Regions from separate parts of the Saccharothrix australiensis genome, predicted to be linked through region 2. Evidence: predicted binding sites of a transcription regulator. Region 2 holds the regulator's gene; the other holds the start of a gene.

Region 1 (8,550 bases), 6.6 Mb from region 2:
GATGCGGGACCAGGCGGGCGCGCGGGTGCACGCCCACACCGCGACCCACCCGAACCTGCAGGGCAAGTCCTACGAGTTCCAGCGCCGGGAGATCTGCGGCAACGCCGACTACCTCGAAGGCGTGCTGGGCCCGCGCGCCACGCTGTTCCGCCCGCCCTTCGGCAACTACGACGCCACCACCCGGCGCGCGGCGGCCGACTGCGGCTTCCGCGCGCTGGTGATGTGGACGGCGGCGGTGAACGACGGCGTCGTGCAGTTCCAGGCGGGCGGGAAGCTCAACCGGGGCGACATCGTGCTGATGCACTTCCGGCAGACGTTCGTGGAGGACTTCGTCGCGTTCCTCCAGCGGTGCAAGCAGGACGGGCTGATCCCGGTCCCGCTGGAGGACCACCTGTCGCCGTCCCGGCCGTGAGCGGGGTGCGGCACCCGGCGTGACGTGGTGCGCGGTCGTGTGACCGGCACGTGAAGTCCGGATGAACGTCGTGCGGTGGGCAGAACGCCGCCGGGGGCTCGACCGACAATTCGGTGTGCAGTTCCTGCAATCCGCGCTGGAGTTCCTCGGTGGTCCGGGGCCGGTGGCGCTCGCGATCGCGCTGCTGTTCGCGGCCCCGGTCATCGACCGGCTCTTCGTGCGCCGCAAGCGGGTCGGGTTCCGCGTGCTCTACAACTCCAAGATCGGCCTCGGGCCCGAGCAGTTGCACGACGGGACCGAGGCCAACGCCCCGCAGCTGCGGGAGCTGGTGCGCGTGCTGGACCGGATGAGCATCGTGGTCATCCGGGTGCGCAACAACGGCAACTACGACATCGACGCCGACGACTTCGACCGGCCGCTGACGTTCACCTTCGGCGACCGCATCGTCTGGAACGCCAGGGTGTCGGAGGCAGGTTCGGAGGAGCTGCGCGAGGAGGTGCGGCGCAGCCTCCAGTTCTTCGGCAAGGACACCAGCCAGGTGCGGGCCTCCCTGCCGACCGTCCGCGAGCGCGTGGCGCAGAGCCTGCCCCGCATCTTCCGCACCGGCGGGGACCGCTCGCGCGCGTCGACCGAGCCGGTGTGGCACGGCGTGCGCCTGGACGGGCTCAGGCTCAAGCGCAAGCAGAAGTTCAAGCTGCTGGTGGTGCTGCGGGAGCCGGAGAGCAACCGGACGGGCGAGATCGGCAAGGAGGTCAAGATCACGGGCCACCTGGGCGGCGTGGGCGTGCTGCACGACGAGCGGCAGCAGCGGTTCATCACCCTGCCGCGGTTGACCGGTGGCCTGGCGGCCGTGCTGGCGGGTGTGCTCGTGCTGACGCTGGCGTGGACGCCGGAGACCCGCGACCCGTCGGTGGCGTGCGGCGCGGGCACGTTGCGCGTCGAGGGGTCCAGCGTGTTCATGCCGACGATGGACCTCATCGCCGAGCAGTACGCGAAGGCGTGCCCGGAGGCCGTGGTGGACACCGAGCCGAACGGCAGCATCGCGGGCGTGCGGTCGGTGGCGGCGGCCGACCCGGACCGCGCCCTGCTCGCGCTGTCGGACGGCAAGCAGGACGCGGGCGACGTCGTGGCGCACCAGGTCGCGATCGTCGTCTACCACGTGGTCGTGCACAGCTCCGTCGGCATGGACACGCTGACCGTGGAGCAGTTGCAGGGCGTGTACTCCGGTCGTTACACCGACTGGAGCGAGCTGCGCGGCGGGGACCCGCTGCCGATCCGGATCGTCGGCCGGGGCAGCGAGTCGGGCACCCGCGAGCTGTTCGAGCGCCGGGTGCTCGGCACGACCGAGGGCGCGCTGTCCTCCAACGACTGCCGCAACCCCGACCGCGACCCGCAGGCCCGCGTGATCCGGTGCGAGCGGGACAAGAACGGCGACGTGGTGCGGGAGATCGGCGCGGTGGAGGGCGCGATCGGGTACGCCGACGCGCCGTCGGTGGCGGAGGCCCGCAAGACCAACCGGCTGACCGCGCTGTCGCTGGGCGGGAAGGTGTTCGACGCGGCGGCGGGTGTCGAGGCCGGCTACCCGTTCTGGACCGTGGAGTACCTCTACTCGCGGGCCCAGCCGGCGGAGGGCTCGCTGTCGGCGCACTTCCTGCGCTACGTGCGGGAGCACGACGACGCCCGCGTCCGGATGAAGGACGCGGGCTACCTGCCGTGCCGGACGCCCGAGGGCGTGCCGCTGGACCTGTGCAACCTGCGGTAGGCGGCCGGCCGCGCCTTTCGCGGCCGGCCACCCGCCGACGCGGCGCTCCGGCACCGCCGCCGCGGTCGTGCCCTCGGGCTCAGGCCGCCGCCGTCACCGCCGCCGGCTCCAGCGCGATCTCCAGCACCTCGCGCACGTCGCCCACCAGGTGCACGGTCAGCGCCTCGCGCACCGACTCGGGCACCTCGTCCAGGTCGGGCTCGTTGCGCCGCGGCAGCAGCACCGTCGTGATGCCCGCCCGGTGCGCGGCCAGCAGCTTCTGCTTCACGCCGCCGATGGGCAGCACCCGGCCGGTCAGGGACACCTCGCCGGTCATCGCCACGTCCGACCGCACCGGGCGACCGGACAGCAGCGACGCCAGCGCCGTCGTCATGGTCACGCCCGCCGACGGGCCGTCCTTGGGCACCGCGCCCGCCGGCACGTGGATGTGCACGCCGCGCTCGGCGAGCGCTTCCGCCCGGCTGTCGTGCGACCGCAGGTAGGACAGCGCGATCTGGGCCGACTCCTTCATCACCTCGCCGAGCTGGCCGGTGAGCGTGACGCCGGCCGACCCGGTGCCGCGCGAGGCCAGCGACGCCTCCACGAACAGCACGTCGCCGCCCGCGCCCGTCACGGCCAGCCCGGTCGCCACGCCCGGCACGGCGGTCCGCTCGGCCGACTCCGGCGTGAACTTCGGCGAGCCCAGGTAGCCGCGCAGGTCCGGCACGTCCACCGCCACCGGCAGCGCGGCCTCGTCCAGCGCGGCCCGCGCCGTGATCTTGCGCAGCACCCGCGCGAGGGACCGCTCCAGCTGCCGCACCCCGGCTTCCCGCGTGTACTCGCCGGCGAGCTTGCGCAGCGCGTCCTCGGACACCGCCACGTCCTCGGCGGTCAGCCCGGCCCGCTCGACCTGGCGGGGCAGCAGGTGGTCGCGGGCGATGGTGACCTTCTCGTCCTCGGTGTACCCGTCGAGCCGCACCAGCTCCATGCGGTCCAGCAGCGGGCCGGGGATGGCCTCCAGGACGTTGGCCGTGGCCAGGAACACCACGTCCGACAGGTCCAGCTCGACCTCCAGGTAGTGGTCCCGGAACGTGTGGTTCTGCGCCGGGTCCAGCACCTCCAGCAGCGCGGCCGTCGGGTCGCCCCGGTGGTCGGCGCCGACCTTGTCGATCTCGTCCAGCAGCACGACGGGGTTCATCGAGCCCGCCTCGGCGATCGCCCGCGCGATCCGGCCGGGCAGCGCGCCGACGTAGGTGCGGCGGTGGCCCCGGATCTCGGCCTCGTCCCGCACGCCGCCCAGCGCGACCCGGACGAACTTCCGCCCCATCGCGCGGGCGACCGACTCGCCCAGCGACGTCTTGCCGACCCCCGGCGGGCCGACCAGCGCCAGGACCGCGCCGCTGCGCCGCCCGCCGACGACGCCGAGGCCCCGGTCGGCCCGCCGCCGCCGCACCGCCAGGTACTCGGTGATGCGCTCCTTCACGTCGTCCAGCCCGGCGTGGTCGGCGTCGAGCACGGCCCGCGCGCCCGCGATGTCGTAGGACTCCTCGGTCCGCTCGTTCCAGGGCAGCCCCAGGACGGTGTCCAGCCAGGTGCGGATCCAGCCGGTCTCCGGCGACTGGTCGGAGGTGCGCTCCAGCTTGTCGACCTCGGCCAGCGCGGCCTTGCGCACGTGGTCGGGCAGGTCCGCCCCCTCGACGCGCGCCCGGTAGTCCTGCTCCTCGGTGGCCGGCTTGCCGTCCAGCTCGGCCAGCTCCTTGCGGATGGCGGCGAGCTGCTGCCGCAGCAGGAACTCGCGCTGCTGCCGCTCGACGCCCTCCTTGACGTCCTTGCGGATGGTCTCGGCGACGTCCAGCTCGGCCAGGTGCTCGCGGCCCCACTCCAGCAGCTTCGCCAGCCGCTCGGCGACGTCGCTGGTCTCCAGCAGCCACACCTTCTGCTCGTCGCGCAGGTACGGGGCGTACCCGGCGAGGTCGGCCAGCGCGGACGGCTCGTCCACCTGCTGCACCGAGTCGACCACCTGCCACGCGCCCCGCTGCTGGAGGATCGTCGTGACCAGGGCCCGGTACTCGCGGGCCAGCTCGCGCGTGCGCTCGTCGACGGGCGACTCGTCGGCGACCGTCGCCTCCACCCACAGCGCCGCGCCCGGCCCGGTCGTGCCGGTGCCGATCCGGACGCGCGCCGTGCCGCGCACGACCGCCGCCCGCTCACCGCCGGACAGCCGGCCGACCTGCTCGACCACGCCCAGCGTGCCGACCTTGGCGTACTTGCCGTCCAGCCGGGGCACCAGCACGACCCGCGCCTCGCCACCGCCCGCGGAGGCGGCCTCGACGGCGGCGCGGGCCTCGGCGGCGGCGTCCGAACCGGTGAGCCGGATCGGGACGACCATGCCCGGCAGCACGACCACGTCGTCCAGCGGCAGCACCGGCAGCGCCAACGTCTCGCCCATGTCGTTCCTCCAAAGTTGAGTCTGTCCGGCTCAACCAACGTGAGCGGTGGATTGTTTCCACCCGGCGTTCGCCCTGAGCGATCCGGCGCGGGCGCGGTACCTCCGGCGGCGGGTGCCCGAGGCGACCGGTATTCCCGTTGGGCGGTCGTGGACCCGGCCCTACGGTGGGCGCCATGTCGGAGTTCGTCGTCGATCCCGGTTTCGCCGACCGGCTGCGCCGCCGGTTCGGCCCGGAGGTGCGCGACTGGGTGCGGGCCGCGCCCGCGCTCGTCGAGCGGCTGGCCGCCGAGTGGGGGCTCACCCCGGGCGCCGCGTTCGCCGACGGGTCGACCTCGCTGGCCGTCGCGTGCGTCACCGGGTCCGGCGTCGACGCGGTGCTCAAGCTGTCGCCGCAGGCCGACGTGATCGCCGAGCAGGACCGGGTGCTGCGCGCGTTCCAGCCGGGCGGGCGGGTGCCCGCGGTGTTCCGGTCCGCGCCCGAGCGCGGCGCGGTGCTGCTCGAACGGCTGCCCGGCGCGCCGGTGACCGCGCCGTCCGCCCGCGAGCTGGCCGACGTGCTGTCCGGCCTGCACGGCGCGGTGGCCGCACCGCGCGACGTGGTCGACCGCGAGCTGGGGCACGGCGTCGAGCAGTTCCTGGTCCGCACCGAGGCCAGGCTCGGGTCCGCCGGCGTGGCCGGCGTGGTGCTGCCCGAGGACTTCGCCAGGGCGCGCCGGCTGCGGGACCGGCTGGTGGCCGGCCGGGTCGAGACGGTGCTGCTGCACGGCGACCTGCACTACGGCAACCTGCTGGACTGCGGTCCGGCGCGGGGCCTGGTCGCGATCGACCCGAAGAGCTGCGTCGGCGAGCCGTGCTTCGACGCGGTCGACTGGGTGCTCGACGGCTCCGCGCCGGCGGCGGGCAGGATCGACGACCTGGTGGCGCTCACCGCGTTCGACGGCGAGCGGCTGGCCGACTGGTGCCGGGTGGCCGCGCCGGTGCTGGCCGTCGCCGCCGCCGCGCGGGGCCGGGACGCCGGCGCGCTGCTGGAGTTCGGCCGCTCGTGACCCGCGCCGCCGGTCAGCTCCGGTCGGGGAACACGACCTCCGCCGCCGGCCGCACGCGCAGCACGCCGCCGGGGTGGACGGCCCGGCCGAGGATGCGGTTGTGCCGGTCGACGATCCGCTCCGGGGTGAGGCCCGCCTCCGGGTCGCCGTCGGCGGCCGGCGCGTGCCCGTCGGCGACCAGCACGACGTCCAGGCCGTGGCTGAGCGCGGACCGCGCGGTCGCGTCGACGCAGTAGTCGGTCGCCAGGCCGGTGAGCACGACCGTGTCGACGGCCCGCGCCGCGAGCACCGCCGCGAGGTCGGTGCGGTAGAACGCGTCGGTCGCCGTCTTGTCGATCACCACGTCGCCCGGTCCGAGGCCGAGGCGCGGGCTGAGCCGCGTGCCGGGGTGGTCGGGGTCGAACGCCGAGCCGGCGGGCCCGACCTGCCGCAGCGCCACCACCGGCGCGCCGTGCCGCCGCGCCCTGCGCGCCAGCGCCGAGATCCGGTCGACCAGCTCGTCGCCGCGCCAGACGAGCGGGACCAGCGCCTCCTGCACGTCGACGATCACCAGCGCCGTCACCATGCCGGCACAGCCTATCCGGGTTCGGCGGCGCGGTCCGGCGATCGCGGCCGTCCGTCCGGTTCCGGCGGGGGCACCGGTCGTCCGGGGACGGTGGCCGCGTTCCGGCACCTCGCGGCCAGGCCGGGTCGTGTCGCCCGATCGAGGGCCGTTTCCGCGCGTTCAGCGGTTGTGGCACATTCCCGCGCCGGGAACGATCACGCTTTGTCACCGACGAGGCCATCGAGGGGAAGTCGCATGGAACAGGCAGGCTGGGTGCCGTCCTCGATAGACCTGGACCGCCCGAGCGCGGCCCGCATGTACGACTACTTCCTGGGCGGCTCGCACAACTTCGCGGTCGACCGCGAGGCCGCCCGCTCGGTGGAGCGGATCTACCCCGGCATGTCCGGCGCGGCGCGGGCGAACCGGTCGTTCCTGCGCCGGGCCGTGCGCTACCTGCTGGAGCAAGGGGTGGAGCAGTTCCTCGACCTCGGCTCGGGCATCCCGACGGTGGGCAACGTGCACGAGATCGCCCAGCAGGCCGCCCCTTCGGCGCGGGTCGTCTACGTGGACGTCGAGCCGGTGGCGGTGGCCCACAGCACGGCCCTCCTGGCGGACAACCCGCTGGCGACGGCGATCCAGGCCGACGTGCGCGACCCGGACGCCGTCCTCGGCCACGACGAGGTGCGCCGCCTGCTCGACCCGGACCGCCCCATCGGCCTGCTCATGGTGGCGCTGCTGCACTTCGTGCCGGACTCGGACCGGCCGCACGAGGTGGTGGCCCGCTACCGGGACGCCCTGCCGCCGGGCAGCTACCTGGCGATCTCCCACGGCAGCCTGGAAGGCGTGCCGGAGGACGCCCTGGACGACAGCGAGCGCGTGCAGGCCATCTACCGCCGCACCGACAGCCCGCTGGCGCTGCGCCCCCGCGACGAGATCGCCGCGTTCTTCGCCGGCCTGACCGTGGTGGAGCCGGGCGTGGTGTCCCTGCCGGAGTGGCGCCCGGACTCCGACGACGCCTACATCAGCGCCTACGTCGGCGTGGGGCGCAAGCCCTGACGGCTATCGCCGTCCGCGACGCCCCGCTGCCGAACACCGTCCGAAGTGGACCGGAACGGCCATCCGGGAACCGCTCGGCGCCCACCGCAGGTCCCACCCGCGCCACCCACAGCACCGCCGCACCCACACCCGCTCGTCCCCCCGCTCGCCCCCATCCTTTCCCTTGGCTCGCTCCGCTCCTGCTCGCTCCGCTCCTGTTCCCTTCCGCTCCTGCTCGCTCCGCTCCTGCTCGCTCCGCTCCTGCTCGCTCCGCGAGGCCGCGTCGGCAGTTCACGGCGCGAGTTGTGCCGATCACGCTTTTCGATCGGCACAACTCGCCCCGTGAGCTGCCGACCACCAGGCGGCCGAGCCGCCCGACGGAGTCGGGCAAATCCAACACCGCTAGATCCCGTCCAGGAACTCGTCCACTTCGGCCAACGCCCGCTTGCGGACCGGCTCGGCGGACAGGAACAGGTCGTGCATCCCGTTGTCCACCTGCACCAGCGTCACGTCCCGGCCGATCCGGGGCGCCCACCGCCGCATGTGCTCGACGTCCAGCACGGTGTCCGCCGTCATCGCCTCCGGAGACCACCTCTTCGCGTGCAGGTGGCTCCGCCCCGAGTGCAGCACCAGCACCGGCGCCGCCACGGCCAGGCCGCGGTGCACCGCCGCGTGCCCCCGGCGCACCGCCCGCAACCACCCGGCCAGCACCGGGAACGCCTCGATCGGCTTCCACGTCGTGTCGAAGTCCCACTCGCCGTGGTGGTCGACGTGGATGCTCTCCCCGTACACCGGGCCGAGCCCCTTCTTCACCACCAGCCTCGGCGCGACGCGGCCGACGACCCGGACCAGCGCCGTGCCGACGGTGCGGACGAGCCACGGCTCGGCCAGGTCCAGCCAGGGGCTGTTGAGGACCAGCGCGTCGATCACGTCGTCGGCGCGCCGCTCGTGCGCCCACAGGCTGGTGATGAGGCCGCCCGTCGAGTGGCCGAGCAGGACCAGGTGCCGGTGCCCGTCCTCCTCGCGGATCACGCGCGTCGCCGCGTCGATCTCCTCGAAGTGCGCGGCCAGGTCCGGCACGTAGTTGGCGGTTTCGCCGGGCCGCAGGGAACGGCCGTACGCGCGCAGGTCGACGGCGTAGAAGTCGAACGCGCGGGCGGTGAAGTGCTCGGCGACGTGCGCCTGGAAGAAGTAGTCGGCGAAACCGTGGACGTACAGCACGGCCCCCCTGGTCGCGGGCCGCGCGCGGCGGCGGACCAGCGTCGCGCTGACGCCACCGCCGCCCAGCGGCAGCGTCCGGGTCTCGTAGTCGGCGCCGAGCAC
Region 2 (8,550 bases):
TGCCTTCCCGATGACCTTCACGCGGGACACTGGGCGCATGAGGTTCGCGGGGCGCGAGTCGTGGCAGGTGTCGCACGGGACGAATCAGACGGTCAACACCGCTCTGTTCCTCCGCGACACGTTGGCGCTGTCGGTCGACACCGTGCCGGAGCTGCCCGGCCTCGACCCCTCGGTGCCGGTCCTCGTGCCACCGGGCGTCGACCGGGCCGGCGCGGCGGAGGAGTGGCTCGGCTGGTGGGCCGACGTGCTGGACCACGCGCGGACCGAACTGCCCTCCGGCTCGCCGATCGACCCGGCCGGGCCCTCGCTGTCGATCCGACCCAGCCTGCGGGCGGCGGTGATCGCGCTGCGCGGGGCGGCGGCGGAGTACGAGCAGCGGCACGCGGGGCGCTCGCCGGGCGCGCTGCCGATCGGCGAGGTCGTGCGCGGGGTGGAGAGCCGGCTCGGCCGGTACGTCAAACCCTTCCGGCTGGTGATCACCGTCGTGTCCGTGCAGGGGCTGGTGTGGGAACGGATGACCGACACGCACGTGATCGCGTCCGAGCGCTACCTCGGCGACCCGGCCCGCTGCGCGCCCGCGCTGCGCGCGGTGGTGGAATCACTCGCCTGAGTGAAAGGCGGGTCTTCCGGCTCGCGCGCACGGACCTCCGCCCTTGCTCGCGCGGGGCACGACGCCTGTCTTTGTTTTTCCTCCCGGCGGCCGGCGCCTTCTTCTGAAGCTGGGGTAGGGACAACCCCAGTACGGGGTCGGGGGCTTCCCCGGTGTCGGTGCGAGGGGGCGGACCTTAGGTTTGTCGCCGATGACTTTGATGCCTAGGGGGGCAGTGGTGGTTAAGCGGTTCGCGTTGGCGGCCCTCGCGGTGGTGGCGGTGGCGGGTTCGATGTCTTCCTGCGTGCGGCTGGTGAGGGAGAGCTTCGACGACCGGCACGAGGTGACGGAGCCGGTCTCCGCCGTGCGCATCCAGAACGGCGCGGGCAACGTCGTGTTGCGCAGCCGGGACGGTGGCGTGGGTGGCATCGAGATCCGGCGGACCGTCCAGTACTCGAAGAACACCGACAAGCCGAGCGGTGACACGCACCGGGTGGAGGGCGCGACGCTCGTCCTCGACGGGTGCCGCGGCAACTGCTCGGTGGACTACGAGGTGTCCGTGCCCTCCAAGGACGTGAAGGTCGTCGGCGGCAACGGGTCGGGCGACGTGACGGTGGAGGGTGTCGCCAGCGTCGAGATCAACCTCGGCTCGGGTGACGCGACCATCCGCGACGTGACCGGCGTGGTGCGCGTCGACAACGGGTCCGGCGAGGTGCACGCCTCCGACATCGGCGGCGAGTTCAACGGCAAGGTCGGGTCGGGTGACGCCCGGCTGGTGCGCATGAACGGCCCGGTGCTGGTCGACAACAACTCCGGCAGCGTCGTGGTCGAGATGTCCGCGCCGCAGCCGGTGCGCGCCGAGTCCGGTTCGGGCAACGTCGAGGTCCGGGTGCCGAAGGGCGGCTCGTACAAGGTCGACGCGGACACGGGCAGCGGTGACAGGAAGATCGAGGTGCAGGACGAGCCGGGCGCGTCGGTGGAGCTGTACCTGAGGTCCGGCAGCGGCGACCTGACGCTGCGCGCCGCCTAGCCGCTCCCCCGTCGCGCGCGCCGGCGCGCCTTCGCCGCGCGCCGGAGCCGTCGCCGTGCACGACGGCGCCGCGCCGTCCACCTCGGCGGCCCCGGCCGGTCGACACCCCGTCGACCGGCCGGGGCTTCCTGCTGCCCGGCCCGCGCGGTCGCCGGGAGGCTTCGCGTCGGGTGTGCCGGGAACCCCACCCGCGAGGCCGTTCGCCCAGCGTGCGGCCGGTGCGCCCCCGCGTCGACGCGGAGCAGGCGGCCGTCGTGCCGTCGTCCCGGTCGAGGTCCGGGTGGCGTGTATCACGTCCCTCCGGGAACACCGCCCGCCCGCCGATCGTTGGACGAGCAGGAAGGTTGAGCCCAGTGGACTCAAGTCCGGGATTCCTGGCAAACTTGAGCGCACGCCGCTCAACGCGGGGCTCTCACGAACGCACTACCAGGAGGAATCCAAATGGCGCGAGCGGTCGGCATCGACCTGGGGACGACCAACTCCGTCGTCGCGGTTCTCGAAGGTGGCGAGCCGACGGTGATCGCCAACTCCGAGGGTTCGCGGACGACCCCGTCCATCGTCGCCTTCGCCAAGAACGGCGAGGTGCTCGTCGGTCAGCCCGCCAAGAACCAGGCGGTGACCAACGTCGACCGGACGATCCGGTCGGTCAAGCGGCACATCGGCACGAACTGGACGACCGACGAGGTCGACGGCAAGAAGTACACGCCGCAGGAGATCAGCGCGCGCGTGCTGATGAAGCTCAAGCGCGACGCCGAGGCGTACCTGGGCGAGGAGATCACCGACGCGGTGATCACCGTCCCCGCCTACTTCGAGGACGCGCAGCGGCAGGCCACCAAGGAGGCCGGCCAGATCGCGGGCCTCAACGTGCTGCGCATCGTCAACGAGCCCACCTCCGCCGCCCTGGCCTACGGCCTGGACAAGGGCGAGAAGGAGCAGACCATCCTGGTCTTCGACCTCGGTGGCGGCACGTTCGACGTCTCGCTGCTGGAGCTGGGCGACGGCGTGGTCGAGGTGCGCGCCACCTCGGGTGACAACCACCTCGGTGGCGACGACTGGGACCAGCGCATCGTCGACTGGCTGGTGGAGCGCTTCAAGCAGTCCAACGGCATCGACCTGACCAAGGACAAGATGGCCCTCCAGCGGATCCGCGAGGCCGCGGAGAAGGCGAAGATCGAGCTGTCCAGCTCGTCCAACGCCACCATCAACCTGCCCTACATCACGGTCGACGCGGACAAGAACCCGCTGTTCCTGGACGAGACGCTGTCCCGCGCGGAGTTCCAGCGCATCACCAGCGACCTGCTGGAGCGCACCCGCGCGCCGTTCAACAACGTGATCAAGGACGCCGGCATCTCCGTGGGCGACATCGACCACGTCGTGCTGGTCGGCGGCTCGACCCGGATGCCCGCGGTGGCGGAGCTGGTCAAGGAGCTGACCGGCGGTCGCGAGCCGAACAAGGGCGTGAACCCGGACGAGGTCGTCGCGGTCGGCGCGGCGCTCCAGGCCGGTGTGCTGAAGGGCGAGGTCAAGGACGTCCTGCTGCTCGACGTCACCCCGCTGTCCCTGGGCATCGAGACCAAGGGCGGCGTGATGACCAAGCTCATCGAGCGCAACACGACGATCCCGACCAAGCGGTCCGAGATCTTCACGACGGCCGACGACAACCAGCCGTCCGTGCAGATCCAGGTGTTCCAGGGCGAGCGCGACTTCGCGGCGGACAACAAGAAGCTCGGCATGTTCGAGCTGACCGGCCTGCCGCCCGCGCCGCGCGGCGTCCCGCAGATCGAGGTCACCTTCGACATCGACGCGAACGGCATCGTGCACGTGTCCGCGAAGGACATGGGCACGGGCAAGGAACAGCGGATGACGATCACCGGCGGCTCGGCGCTGCCGAAGGACGACATCGACCGGATGATCAAGGACGCCGAGGCGCACGCCGAGGAGGACAAGCGCCGCCGCGACGAGGCCGAGGTCCGCAACCAGGCCGAGACGCTCGTCTACCAGACCGAGAAGGTCGTCAAGGAGAACGACGACAAGATCCCGGCCGACGTCAAGGACAAGGTCAAGGCCGCGATCGAGGAGACCAACGAGGCGCTGAAGGGCACGGACATCGCCAAGGTCCGGTCCGCGGTGGAGAAGTTGGCGACCGAGTCGCAGGCCATCGGCCAGTCCCTGTACGCCAACACGGGCGCGCCGGCCGCCGACGCGCCGACCGGTGACGCCGGTGCGCCCGGCGCCGCGGGCGGCCCCGCCGGCGCGAAGGCCGACAACGTGGTGGACGCCGAGATCGTGGACGAGGACGAGAAGAAGTGACGCAGCCGGAAGAGCAGCCCCACCTGGTGGTGCACGACCGCCGTCGGATCGACCCCGAGACCGGGGAGGTGCGCACGCCGCCCGCGTCGGACACCCCCGACGCGGCGGGAGCGCCGGACGCCGCGGACGCGCCGGTGGAGGGCTCGGCCGAGGAGGGCGGCAAGCACGCCGCGCCCGAGGCCGGCCACGCCGACGCCGATCCGGCCGCCGAGCTGAAGGCCCAGCTGGACGAGCGGACCGCCGACCTCCAGCGGCTCACCGCCGAGTACGCCAACTACCGCAAGCGCGTCGAGCGCGACCGGGAGCTGGTGATCACCAACGCGAAGGCGCAGGTGGCGTCCGAGCTGCTGGGCGTGCTCGACGACCTGGAGCGGGCCGGCGCGCACGGCGACCTGACCGGTGCGTTCAAGGCGGTGGCGGACAAGCTCGTCAGCGCCCTGCGCGGCACCGGGCTGGAGCCCTTCGGGCACGAGGGCGAGGCTTTCGACCCCTCCGTGCACGAGGCGGTGCAGCACAGCACGTCCCCGGACGTGAGCGGTCCGACCGTGACCGCGGTGCTGCGCCGGGGCTACCGGTTCGGCGAGCGGGTGGTGCGTCCGGCCCTGGTGGGGGTGACCGACCACGAGCCGGCGGCAACCCCGGACCCGGCGACCCCGGAGCCCCCGGCGACCGCCGAGGCACCGGCAACCCCGGAATCCGACCAGCCGCCGCCCGACCAGCCCTGACCGACCACATGGCCGCCGGGCCAGGCCACCAGGCCCACCCCGGCCGCCGGACCGGACCACGGCGCCCGGTCCGGCCGCCGGACCAGGGCCACGAGGCGAGGTCGGCACAAGCCGACCGGCCTCGGGCCCCGATCCGGCGAACCGACCACCACGCGAGGCCGCGTCGGCCTGTCGGGCCTCATTCTCCGCCGATCACGCTTCTCGATCGGCGGGGAATCAGGCCCGCTGGGCCGACTCCCAGGCGGCTGAGCCCGCCGTCTGCGAAGCAGCGGCTATCCGACACAGCGAGGCCGCGTCGGCCTGTCGGGCCTCATTTCCCGCCGATCACGCTTTTCGATCGGCGGGGAATCAGGCGCGATGGGCCGACTTCCAGGCGGCCTCGCCCGCCTCGGCGGAGCCGAGGCAATTGAACACAGGGGCGTCCGGTGAGTGCGAGAGACTGGATCGACAAGGACTTCTACCGGGAGCTGGGTGTCTCCTCGGACGCCTCGGCCGACGAGATCAAGAAGTCGTACCGGAAGCTGGCGCGGGAGCTCCACCCGGACGCCAACCCCGGTGACGCCAAGGCCGAGGCGCGGTTCAAGGCCGTGTCCGAGGCGTACGGCGTGCTGTCGGACGCCGCCAAGCGCAAGCAGTACGACGAGGCCCGTCGCCTGTTCGCGGGCGGCGGCGGCTTTCCCGGCGGGTTCGGGCAGGGCGGCGGGTTCGACGTCGGCGACCTGTTCAACCGGCAGCAGCAGGCCGGTGGCATGGGCGGTCTGGGCGACCTGCTCGGCGGCCTGTTCAACCGGCGGAGCGGGGCGGCGACGTCCGCTACCCGGCCGCGGCGCGGCGAGGACGTCGAGACCGACGTGCGGATCGACTTCCAGGAGGCCGTGCGGGGCGCGACGGTGCCGATGCGGCTGTCCAGCCCGGCGACCTGCTCGACCTGCGCCGGTTCCGGCGCGCGGCCGGGCACGACGCCGCGCGTCTGCCCGAACTGCGCCGGCGCGGGCCTGGTGACCCGCAGCCAGGGCGCGTTCGCGTTCTCCGAGCCGTGCGCGGACTGCCGCGGCACCGGGCGGATCGTGGACGACCCGTGCCCGGACTGCGGTGGCGACGGCGTCAGCACCAGGACCCGCACGCTGACCATCCGCATCCCGGCGGGCGTGGACGACGGGCAGCGGATCAGGCTGGCCGGGCAGGGCGAGCCGGGGCGCAACAACGGGCCGAGCGGTGACCTGTTCGTCCGCGTGCACGTCAACCCGGACCCGGTGTTCGGGCGCTCGGGCGACAACCTGACCGTGACGGTGCCCGTGACGTTCCCCGAACTGGCGCTGGGCACCACGTTGACCGTGCCCACGCTGGACGGCAAGGTGACCTTGAAGGTGCCCGCGGGCACGGCGTCCGGCCAGGTGCTGCGCGCCAAGGGCAAGGGCATCGGCAGGCGGGACGGCCGCGTCGGCGACCTGCTGATCACCCTCCAGGTGGCCGTGCCGAACAACCTCGACGCCGCGGCGCGCGAGGCGCTGGAGGCGTACGCCGCCGCCACCGCCCGGCACGACCCGAGGGCGGACCTGAACGCCTTGGTGGAGAAGAGGTCGACATGACTTTTCCGTTCCCGCCCGGAACGGACGAGGACACCCCGTTCTTCGTGATCTCCGTGGCGGCCCAGCTGTCCGGTCTGCACGCCCAGACCCTCCGGTCCTACGACCGACTGGGCCTGGTGTCGCCCGGCCGCACGCCCGGTGGCGGGCGGCGGTACTCGATGCGCGACATCGTGCTGCTGCGCGAGGTGCAGCGCCTCTCCCAGGAGGAGGGCGTGAACCTCGCCGGCATCAAGCGGATCATCGAGCTGGAGAACGAGGTGGGCGCGCTGCGCGCCCGCGTGGCCGAGCTGACGGAGGAGCTGGCGTCGGCCCTGGCGGCCGCCGAGCACGCGGCGGCGTCGGTGCACGCCTCGCTGCGGCGCGACCTCGTGCCGGTGCGCCACGAGACCGCGCTCGTGGTCTGGAAGCCGAACCGCAAGCGCTGAGCCGCCCGAGCAGCTCGAACGACGCGCGGAGCGGCCCGAACCGCGCGTGCCGAACCGCGCGCGGGCCGCTCAGTCCAGCGTGAACGGGTCGTACTTGATGCGGTCCAGCGGGGTGCCCGCGACGAGCATCCGGGACACGGTGGCCCGGATCATCGACGGCGACCCGCACACCAGCACGTCCCGCTCCTCCCACGCCCCGTAGCGGGTGACCACGTCGGCGAGGGTGCCCTGCTCGACGCCGCGCACGTTGGGGTCGGACTCCAGCACCGGCACGACGGTCAGCCACGGGTTGGTCATGGCGAACCGCTGTAGGTTGTCCAGGTCGTAGAGGTCTTCCCTGGTGCGCCCGCCGACGAACAGGTGCACGCGCGGGTTCTCGCCCCACTGCGCCATCTCGTCGATGATCGCGTGCATCGGCGCGACACCGGTGCCGCCCGCCACCATGAGCACGTCGCGGCCGGACTTGCGGTCCACGTGCAGGCGGCCCATCGGCGGCCCGATGCGCCACACGTCACCCGGTTGGGTGTGACCGACGACCGACCGGCTCACCCAGCCGCCCTCGACCGAGCGGATGTGGAACTCGATGATGCCGTCGTCGCGCGGCGCGTTCGCGGGCGAGTAGTACCGCCACAGGCGCGCCCGCTGCGGCGTCTCGACGCTCACGTACTGGCCGGCGCGGTAGCCGATGGGGTGGTCCGGCTGGAGCCGGACGACGGCGAGGTCCCAGCTCACCCGCTGGTGGTCCAGGACGGTGGCGTGCCAGTAGGCGGGGCCGTCGTCGGCCGCCGCGGCCTCCTGCATGGCGCGGGCCATGATCGTGTACGCCTCGGCCCAGGCCAGCTCGACCTGCGGCGTCCACGTGTCGCCCGCGTACTTCTTCACGGCGGCGAGCAGCGCCGTCCCGACCGACTCGTAGTGCACGTTGACCACGCCGAACTTGCGGTGGTCGCGCCCGAGCTGGCGGAGGAACGGGATCAGGTCGTCGGGCCGGTCCACCATCTGCACGACGTGGACCAGGGCCCGGAGCAGCCTGCTCCGCTGCACCTCCATGTTCGCCGGGAACATCTCGCGGGTGGCCGGCGCGAGGCTGAAGAGCATCCCGTAGAAGAACTTCGCGACCTCGTCCGAGCGCGGCTCGACCACCGCGAAGCTCTCCCGGATCATCCGCACCATTGCGGCGACACCCGGAGGAGGTTCTCGGTGTGGCGGGCTCGGGATGGGGCTCAACACGGCGTTCGCAGTCATGGTCCGGGCGCAGTCTCCACGTTTCTGGCGGCGCCAGCAAGGCGCTACGTCCTCGTCAAGCATCCATCCCCGACGGTGCGAGGCTAACCCGTCGACTGGCCGGTTGACTCCTTGATGCCACGTTCGAGTGCAGGCCGGTCACGGCCGGTGACCAGCGCTGCGCTTCCCGGCTGATTATTCCCCACCACGTATACCCGGTGCGCGGGTCGTCCTCCACCGTCCGGCGAGCACGGCGCGGTCGCCCGCCACCGGTCGCGACCCCGCCCCGGCCCCTCGACGGGACGGGGTGCCCGCCCTCGGCGGCAGCCTCTCCGCACCGGTGCGGGCAGCCTCGACGGCCTGTGGATTCACACCTGCGGATTGTGGACAACTATCCCAGTGATGTGGACAACTCGCTGCGGCCGAAGGGTGCGATCAGGGGGTGGCGGCGCGCTCGGCCGCGCTGCGCTCCACGCAGAACTCGTTGCCCTCGGGGTCGGCCAGCGTCACCCAGCCGGTCCCGTCGGGGCGGCGGTGGTCCTCCACCAGGGTGGCGCCGACGCCGAGCAGCCGCTCCACCTCCTCGTCCCGCGTGGACTCGGGCTGGAGGTCGAGGTGCACCCGGTTCTTGGCCGTCTTCCTTTCCGGGACCTCGATG

What was found. The regulator HspR, encoded in region 2, represses chaperone genes until heat shock. The targets are predictions, from matches to a motif close to ANNTTGAGTNNNNNNNACTCAANNT.
Region 1: a site for HspR is predicted at 4,615-4,639, ahead of lon (endopeptidase La). Genes of this name have one in related genera too.

Annotation. Positions count from the first base shown of each region.
Region 1 is NZ_RBXO01000001.1:6,713,728-6,722,277, reverse strand. Features, by position in the region: gene C8E97_RS28450 (polysaccharide deacetylase family protein) at 1-412, shown strand, start outside; gene C8E97_RS28445 (PstS family phosphate ABC transporter substrate-binding protein) at 528-2,174, shown strand; gene lon (endopeptidase La) at 2,254-4,602, opposite strand; gene C8E97_RS28435 (aminoglycoside phosphotransferase family protein) at 4,776-5,648, shown strand; gene C8E97_RS28430 (cysteine hydrolase family protein) at 5,662-6,213, opposite strand; gene C8E97_RS28425 (SAM-dependent methyltransferase) at 6,448-7,248, shown strand; gene C8E97_RS28420 (alpha/beta hydrolase) at 7,630-8,550, opposite strand, start outside.
Region 2 is NZ_RBXO01000001.1:129,598-138,147, reverse strand. Features, by position in the region: gene C8E97_RS00720 (TetR/AcrR family transcriptional regulator) at 1-14, shown strand, start outside; gene C8E97_RS00715 (hypothetical protein) at 38-610, shown strand; gene C8E97_RS00710 (DUF4097 family beta strand repeat-containing protein) at 810-1,619, shown strand; gene dnaK (molecular chaperone DnaK) at 2,061-3,929, shown strand; gene grpE (nucleotide exchange factor GrpE) at 3,926-4,654, shown strand; gene dnaJ (molecular chaperone DnaJ) at 5,080-6,243, shown strand; gene C8E97_RS00685 (heat shock protein transcriptional repressor HspR) at 6,240-6,668, shown strand; gene C8E97_RS00680 (FAD-binding oxidoreductase) at 6,738-7,841, opposite strand; gene C8E97_RS34205 (VOC family protein) at 8,328-8,550, opposite strand, start outside.